2 regions of the Liberiplasma polymorphum genome follow, and region 1 is predicted to be linked to the other one. Evidence: riboswitches for the same ligand, from Rfam matches in the RefSeq annotation. Region 1 holds a riboswitch; the other holds the start of a gene.
What was found. A riboswitch is a leader RNA that binds a small molecule or an ion and turns the genes downstream of it on or off. The one in region 1 is predicted to bind lysine.

Region 1 (4,223 bases):
CCAGTTTAAATGGGATGGAGTTATCAGCAAATAATTTAAAGATTTTAGCTGCAACCCCTGATTGACTACGCATACCTATTCCAACAACAGACACTTTAGAAACACTTGTATCTTGTAAAATTTCAAAATCTGGAAATAGTCCTTTAAGCGTTGTTAAAACATCATAAACTGTACGTAAATCGTCTACATCACAAGTAAATGATATATTTACAAGTCCATCTGTTAATAAGGTTTGAGAAATCATATCTATATTTACTTCATTTTCAGCTAAACGGATAAACATTTCTGCAACACTTGCTGAGGTTCTTGGATAATGGTTTATTGTAATCATCGCGACGCGATCAATAACACTTACACCAGTAATACTTCTTTGTTCTAACATATTAGGTACCTCCTTAATCCATGTACCTTGTACATTTTCATGGGCTGATGCAACATAAATTTCAACCCCATACTTTTGTCCGATTTCTACTGCTCTAGGTTCCATAACTTTAGCACCTAAGAATGCAAGCTCCGACATTTCTTCATAACTAACTGTTTCAAGTTTTTTGGCTTGTTTATAGACTCTTGGGTTGACACCATAAATCCCAGTAACATCGGTATATATTTCACATTTACAGTTTAGTTTAGCTGCAATCGCTACTGCAGTTGTATCAGAACCACCGCGACCAAGTGTTGTGATATCACCGGTTAAATTGACGCCTTGAAACCCAGTAACTACAACGATTCTTCCTAAATTTAAATGATAATTTATTTTTTCAATTTCAATATCTTTAATTTTATTTTTCATATGGATGCCTTCAGTTTGAATCCCTGCTTGCAAGCCATTTAATGCGATACTATCTACACCTTTTTCAGTTAATATCATAGATAATAATGCCGTTGAGACTTGTTCTCCGGTTGATAAGAGCATATCCATTTCTCTTTTTGAAGGATTCATTGAGGCACTTTGAGCTAGTTCTAGCAACATGTTGGTTGTTTTACCCATTGCACTAACAACTACAACAATGGCTTTTTCAACCGTTTTGCGTTCAATAATTTTGTCAGCAACTAAATGCATTTTTTCAACGGTTTCTAAAGAAGACCCACCAAATTTTAAAACAACCATTTACAAAGCCTCATCATACTGAATTAAATCTTCGTAACGTTCTCTTCTTACAACGAGTTTTGAAGTACCTTCTTTAACAAAAACTACTGCCGGTCTTCTTAAGCGGTTATAGTTAGAGGCCATTGAATAATGATACGCACCCGTAGATAATACAACGAGTAAATCGTTTGCTTGTGGAGTCGGTAACAATGCCTTACGTATGATAATATCTCCAGACTCACAAGCTTTACCTGTAACAGTATATGGTTGGCTATGTGATTCATACATACGATTAGCAAGAACACCCGTGTAGGTAGCATCATAAAGCACTGTCCTTAAATGATCTGCCATAGACCCATCAACAAACACATATTGCTTTTCACCGAACGTTTTTTTCGTTGTTGCAACAGTATATAAAGTCAACCCAGCATTCGCAACAATCGCTCTTCCTGGTTCTATACATACTTTTGGTGCGCTTATATGTAGTTTTTTTGAGACATTATGAATAAAATTTAACATATTTGTTAAAAAGGTATCATCAACAATTGGTAAGTCTTCTTCGATATAACGTACGCCAAATCCACCACCTAAGTTCATTACGTCTACTTGTATATTAAAGTCGTTTTTTAACCTTGCGATATACTCTAAAACGACTTGCGCATGTTTATAAAATGAATCCGACTCAAATATTTGTGACCCTATATGACTATGAAATCCTAAAAAATTAACATTTGGTTGATTGACCATTCTTTTAATAACATCAATAGTTGTCTCATCAAAAATACTTAAGCCAAATTTAGAATCATTTTTAGTAGTTGCAATAAACTCATGTGTATGAGCTTCAATACCAGGATTAATTCGTAACAATACATTTACACTATGATCTTTGTTTAATAAACCAATCATTAAATCAAGTTCAGCTTCATGATCAATAACTAAGACTCCAACCCCATAATCAATTGCCATTTGAATTTCTTCAATGGACTTATTATTACCGTGGAAATACACTTTATCCATAGGATAATTTGCCTGTTTCGCGGTAAATAATTCCCCACCAGAAACTACATCAAGTGATAATCCTTCTTGTTCAATCAATGTACACATCGCTTTTGTTAAGAATGCTTTTGAAGCATAAATCACTTCTGATTTAACAGACGGATGAGTAAATCGTTGAGTAAAGTACTGACATTGTCTCCTAATATGGGTTTCATCCATTACATAAAGTGGTGTTCCATATTTTTCTTTTAATGCTGCTAGGCTAACGCCACCAACAGTAAGCATCCCTGATTCATTTATTTTTTGAGTCCCAAATAATTCCATAATAAAGCCTTCTTTCTATTTTTGAATATAAAAAAGTCGCGAGCAAAAGGCTCACGACTTCATATTCGAGATAAAAAGCGTCCTTTCGCCCAACCATGTTAAAGCGCATCCATCATGAGTCGGGCAACCCAATCGAACAGTCTTATACTTGTTCAGTATAAGCCCAGTGCTAAGCACTTCGGCGTTAGCCCCTTTCCTTTTTTTCAAAAGTACTATTGACTTAACGCAGCCTCTTTTACATCGTTATAGTTTATTCAATTGTCATAAGAATAACACATTGTCACTTTTGAGTCAAACAATATAAATTAAAAGCGTTTTCTTTAAAAATACGTTTTAAAACTTACAAAAGTACAGCTCGAATTCAGGGCATTCAACTAATTTATTTATGATACTTTTCATTTTATTAGAGAAAATCTTAAAGATGTGATTAAATCTTTTTTTAAGCCTGTTAAATAGTTCTGCACCTAAATGATTATAAAAAAATTATTGTATAATTTCTTATCTATTACCTAGTTTATTATAATGAGTTTGTAAGGTGTAATTTTTTTTGCGTATGATTTGTCGGAAATCGAATCTAAGTCTATAATTAACTTACCTTTTAAAAGTAGGTATTAAAATTATAGGTAAATTAAAGGAGAAAAAATATGAAAAAATTAATGTTTTTAGCAATAACAGTATTATCAATATTTCTATTATCCGCGTGTCGCTCTCGCGTTGATGATGTATTACGTGTAGGAATGGATCTGCGTTATCCACCTTTTGAAACCATCGAAGATGATGAGCCTCAAGGCATTAGCGTTGATGTGGCACGTGCATTTGGAGAATATATAGGGCGTGAAGTTGAGATTATTAATACGCAATTTGGTGCGTTAATTCCAGCATTAAATTCTGGTGAAATAGATATCATTATTGCGTCAATGAGTATCACTGAAGAACGTGCTCAAGTGGTTGATTTTTCAGAACCGTACTTCTTTTTCAAAATTATTAGTTTAGTCAATCAAGATTTTGCGGATGCTAACGGGATTACTGTGGATACAACAAGCGATGAATTATTAGAACTTGATGCACAGTTTGTTGGAATTGCCGCTCAAGTTTCTGCTTCAATACCTTTATCATATGGTAAAGACGTTATAGAGGCAGTCGATTTAAACTCAGCTATTACTGAAGTTGCACAAGGTGGTGCCGACATCTTATTAATGAGTTCGTTCCCAGTTACTAATGGACATCGCGCAAATCGTGATACAACTATGGTTGTATGGGATCCATTTGTGTCAAGCCCAATTGGTATGGCGGTTGCTCAAGGTAATACAGAATTATTACAACAAGCGAACGAATTCATAGCTACAATGAGCGAACCAGGTGGATTATATGATGTTTTAAGTGAGAAATGGGATGCTGAAATTATTGCATTACTTGAACGTTACGGATTAGAATTCTTTATCAATGAAGAGTAAAACATTATACTATATACTTTCGATCGGAATCTTCGTTGCCTTTGCATATTTTATTATAATGAGGCAGCGAAGACCGTTTGACCTATCTTTACTAGATGGGTATCAAACCATTGTGCGAGAAGGTTTCATAAATACAATTTATGCTTCAATTATCGCGTTAATCGGAAGTGTCGTTCTAGGGTTCATCCTATACATACTCACCACCACCAAACTTCGTTTTTTTCAAGCTTTCGTTGATGTATTTACTGAGATAATTTATGGTACACCATTGCTTGTTATGATTGTTGTAATGGCATTTCTCATTGGACCTGCGTTTAACATATACAGTCGTTCAGTGATGGGTATTTTAGGATTAATCATAT
Region 2 (4,223 bases), on a different contig from region 1:
GACTTTGGAAGATTCAAACCATTTATCACGATGGACTTCTTTGGTAGTCATGAGGAAATGGAAATTGATTTAGATCGCGTTGATGATGATTATTTACAAGCAACTATGTACTTAAGTCATGACTTATTCTATGCATTCGCGGTTGAATTCTTTGGTGAAGTTTGGCTTTATATTGATCAGTTACATAGCGTAAACTTACCACAAGTAAATCCAATCAATTGTACAGGTGTAGACTGTGAAGAATTCTATGAGTTAATCGCATTATTTGAGTTCTTAGAAGGTATGGATCCAATGGAACTCATCATGTTAATTAATCCAGAAACCCGTGATGCGATTTACATGAACATGGATTTGGTTCCATTCTTAGAATATATCGGATTACAAGTAGAAGAACCTTCACCATTTACAAGATTTGACATTGAAATGACGATTAAAGGTAACCAAACCATTACCTTGCCAACTGAGTTTAATGATGTAAACCGCATTATGGAAGAAGTTGGACAATATGCTTTAATCGATCAAATGTATCAAATGCTTAAAAATATTTATTGGGAATTAGATAACTTAGAAGAAGGTACTTATGCATTAGAAGATCTAATTGAAATCGTTGGAACTGTAGGTATTTTCCATAAAACACTAACAACATTTACCATTACTGAAGACGACATTATCGGTCATTTCGTTTATATCGATGGTAAACTCGTTACAACAGCACCAGTATCACTTAACTTCTTAGAAGAAGAAGTAGACCAACAACATACAAGAACATCATTCTTAGAATTGATTGGTATATTAGAAGAAGATAACTTTACACTTACTCGATTATTACTTGTATTCTTCTCATATGAAATCTATGATGATTTATATGGTTGGGATGACTGGGATTGGGATTACAATAATGATTATTATTATAATCAGTTCCCAATGATTCATGATTTTGATGATATCGCATGGGCCGCTAGCAATTATTCAGACGAATTATGGGTATTATTTGGCTATAATAACATGTGTTACGATTGTAGTTGGATGCATTGGGATATATATCATTACTATTACAACACAAACCCAAATCATTACTTAAGACTTTATGTAATTAACTATAACAATTCTTGGAGCTCTGCACCATTTGGATTTACCTGGGATCAACCGTTCTTAGCAATCTATGATGGCGATGTCCTAATTGAAATCGTTTACAATCCAGGGGATATTTTGGATACTATGTATAATTTATCTCAAGGAACATATTTACCTCCAGGAGCATAAAAACCATTAAAAGGCGCGAAAAATAGCGCCTTTTTTTGTATGACAAAAAAAGATTGACAACGCTTACATTATCTACTATAATTAACTCGGAAAGCATACAGAGGCGCGTGTGATGGGTATCTATTCCTTCATAAGAAGTTGGACATTCTTTAGGATAGAAAAGGCATCACACGCCGAAAGTTGCGAAACGTCCAACTCGCAAACTTGATGAGTGTAGGGACACTACAATCATTGCCATTTCTTTGAAAATGGAGAGCTGTTTATTTAAAAACAGCTCTTTTTTGATATTTTAAGGAGGAAATTTATGATTAAATCTATGCAAATCGGAGAAAAAAGAACGTATCAACGAACGATTACAAAAGAGGATGTTTTAACATTTGGAACGTTAACTCATGATATGAATCCCGCGCATTTTGATGAAGATTATGCTGCAAAAACTATGTTTAAAAAGCCAATTGTTCACGGCATGTTACTGGGGTCATTATTTAGTAAAGTTTTCGGACTTGAATATCCAGGTGAAGGCACGATTTATTGTTCACAATCATTGAAATTTTTAAGACCAGTTTACCCAGATACATTATTAAGTGTAGTCATCACAGTTAAAGAAATTATACTAAAAAAAAATAGAGTCATATTTACAACAGAAATATTTAACGAGTCAAACGAACTAGTCTTAACAGGTGAGGCCATGATGATGCCACCTAGAAAGGATGCCTAATGAATAAATGGATTGAAAAACAAACCTTTTTAGATCAGTTAAAAGATGGCTTAAGTATAATGGTTGGTGGGTTTATGGCATGTGGATCACCGGAACTACTCATTGATTGGATATATGAGAGTCATGTAAAAGAATTAACCATTATTTGTAACGATGCAGGATACCCTGATAAAGGGGTAGGGAAACTTATTGCCAACGGGCAAGTTAGAAAACTCATCGCTTCACATATTGGGTTAAATCCAGAAGCAGGACGATTAATGAGTGAAGGCAAAATGGAAGTAACGCTTGTCCCTCAAGGGACACTTGCAGAACAAATTAGAGCTTATGGGGCAGGACTTGGTGGGATTTTAACCCCAACGGGTATCCATACCGTAGTTGAAGAAGGAAAAAGCGTGATTAATGTACAAGGAAAAGACTATTTGTTAGAAGAAGCACTTGGCGCAGATTTAGCTTTAGTTGAGGCGAATGCGAGCGATGAACTAGGGAATTTAATCTATGATAAAACGGCCCGTAACTTTAATCCTATAATCGCAACCGCAGCTAAAAAGGTGATGGTATTGGTGCATCATAAAGTTAGTCATATAGACCCAGAACATATTATTACGCCTCATATATTTGTTGATGGCTTAATTGAGGTGGATCGCTATGCATAATGCAAAAGAAATCATCGCAAAACGTATTGCTAAAGAATTAAAAGATGGTGATTTAGTTAATTTAGGTATTGGACTCCCTACTTTTGTTGCCAACTATATACCAAGTACCATTTCAGTATTTTTACAAAGTGAAAATGGTCTTATTGGGTTAGGCCCAAGTCCTGAGACTGAATTAGATATCGATAAAAACTTAACGAATGCTGGTGGACAATATGTCACTTTAATGCCAAACGGTATGTATTTTGATTCCGCAACATCTTTTGGAATTATTAGAGGTGGTCATGTGGATATAACAGTGTTAGGCGCTTTAGAAGTTGATCAAGAAGGTTCGCTTGCATCATGGATTATTCCAGGTAAACTTGTCCCTGGAATGGGTGGGGCAATGGACTTAGTAGTTGGGGCAAAAAAAGTTATTGTTGCAACGACCCATACTAATAAAGGCATCTCTAAGATTAAGCAAACTTGCACATTGCCTTTAACGGCGTATAAAGAAGTTGATTTAATTGTGACAGAACTAGCCGTCCTTGAAGTAAAAGAAGATGGGCTTTATTTAATAGAGCGTCATCCAGATGTAACCATAGAAGAAATTATTGCCCAAACAGAAGCACCATTAAAATATAATCATGTATCACTTATGGAGGTATAAATCATGAAAGTCATTCATAGATTAAGATTAAGCCAACAAGACGCGCATTACGGAGGAAACTTAGTAGACGGTGCAAAAGTTCTTGCATTTTTTGGTGATGTAGCTACAGAACTTCTAATTCATATCGATGGAGATGAAGGATTATTTAGAGCTTATGAAAAAGTGGACTTTTTAGTACCTTTATATGCAGGTGATTTTATTGAAGTTGAAGCCCAACTTATTCACAAAGGTAATACTTCAAGAAAAATGCATTTTAAGTGTTATAAAGTGATTACTGCAAGAACAGATATAAATGAAAGTGCTGCAGATTTACTAGACGAAAAAATTCTTACAACCGAAGCCATTGGGACATGCATTACACCACTAAATAAACAAAGATTGTCTCATGAATAAACTTATTATTACCTGCGCGATATCTGGTGCAGAAGTTAAAAAAGAACATAATCCATATGTCCCATATACGATTGAAGAAATGGTTTCAGAAGCTTATGAAGCCTACAGTGCAGGGGCTTCAATTATTCACCTGCATGCAAGAGAAGATGATGGTAAGCCAACCCAAGATGCTAAAAGATATGAAGCAATTATAAAAGCCATTAGAAAAAAATGTCCTGATGTGATTATTCAACCATCAACAGGTGGGGCTGTAGGCATGGATATGACTACAAGACTCCAAGTCACAAAGTTACCCCTTGAAATGGCAACCCTAGATTGTGGGACACTAAATTTTGGTGGAGATGAAATTTTTGTGAACACTGAAAACGATATTAAACTAGCAGCTCAAATCATGCATGAGAAGAAGATATATCCTGAACTCGAGTGTTTTGAAAAAGGGCATATTGATATGGTTTTGAGGTTACACAAAAAAGGGTTTATCCATGAGCCACTTCATTTTAGTTTTGTCTTAGGGGTTAATGGTGGAATGACCGGAGAATTAAGAGATTTT

Region 2: it holds a riboswitch for lysine, as region 1 does, so the genes downstream of both, ACHAJD_RS07205 (MaoC family dehydratase) here and lysA (diaminopimelate decarboxylase) in region 1, are expected to answer to the same signal.

What each region holds. Positions count from the first base shown of each region.
Region 1 is NZ_JBIOAG010000039.1:7,028-11,250, forward strand. It holds gene ACHAJD_RS08300 (aspartate kinase) at 1-1,108, opposite strand, end outside; gene lysA (diaminopimelate decarboxylase) at 1,109-2,407, opposite strand; lysine riboswitch at 2,501-2,650, opposite strand; gene ACHAJD_RS08310 (transporter substrate-binding domain-containing protein) at 3,052-3,861, shown strand; gene ACHAJD_RS08315 (amino acid ABC transporter permease) at 3,920-4,223, shown strand, end outside.
Region 2 is NZ_JBIOAG010000028.1:15,517-19,739, forward strand. It holds gene ACHAJD_RS07200 (immunoglobulin-like domain-containing protein) at 1-1,263, shown strand, start outside; lysine riboswitch at 1,354-1,530, shown strand; gene ACHAJD_RS07205 (MaoC family dehydratase) at 1,568-1,981, shown strand; gene ACHAJD_RS07210 (CoA transferase subunit A) at 1,981-2,634, shown strand; gene ACHAJD_RS07215 (3-oxoacid CoA-transferase subunit B) at 2,627-3,280, shown strand; gene kal (3-aminobutyryl-CoA ammonia lyase) at 3,284-3,673, shown strand; gene kce (3-keto-5-aminohexanoate cleavage enzyme) at 3,666-4,223, shown strand, end outside.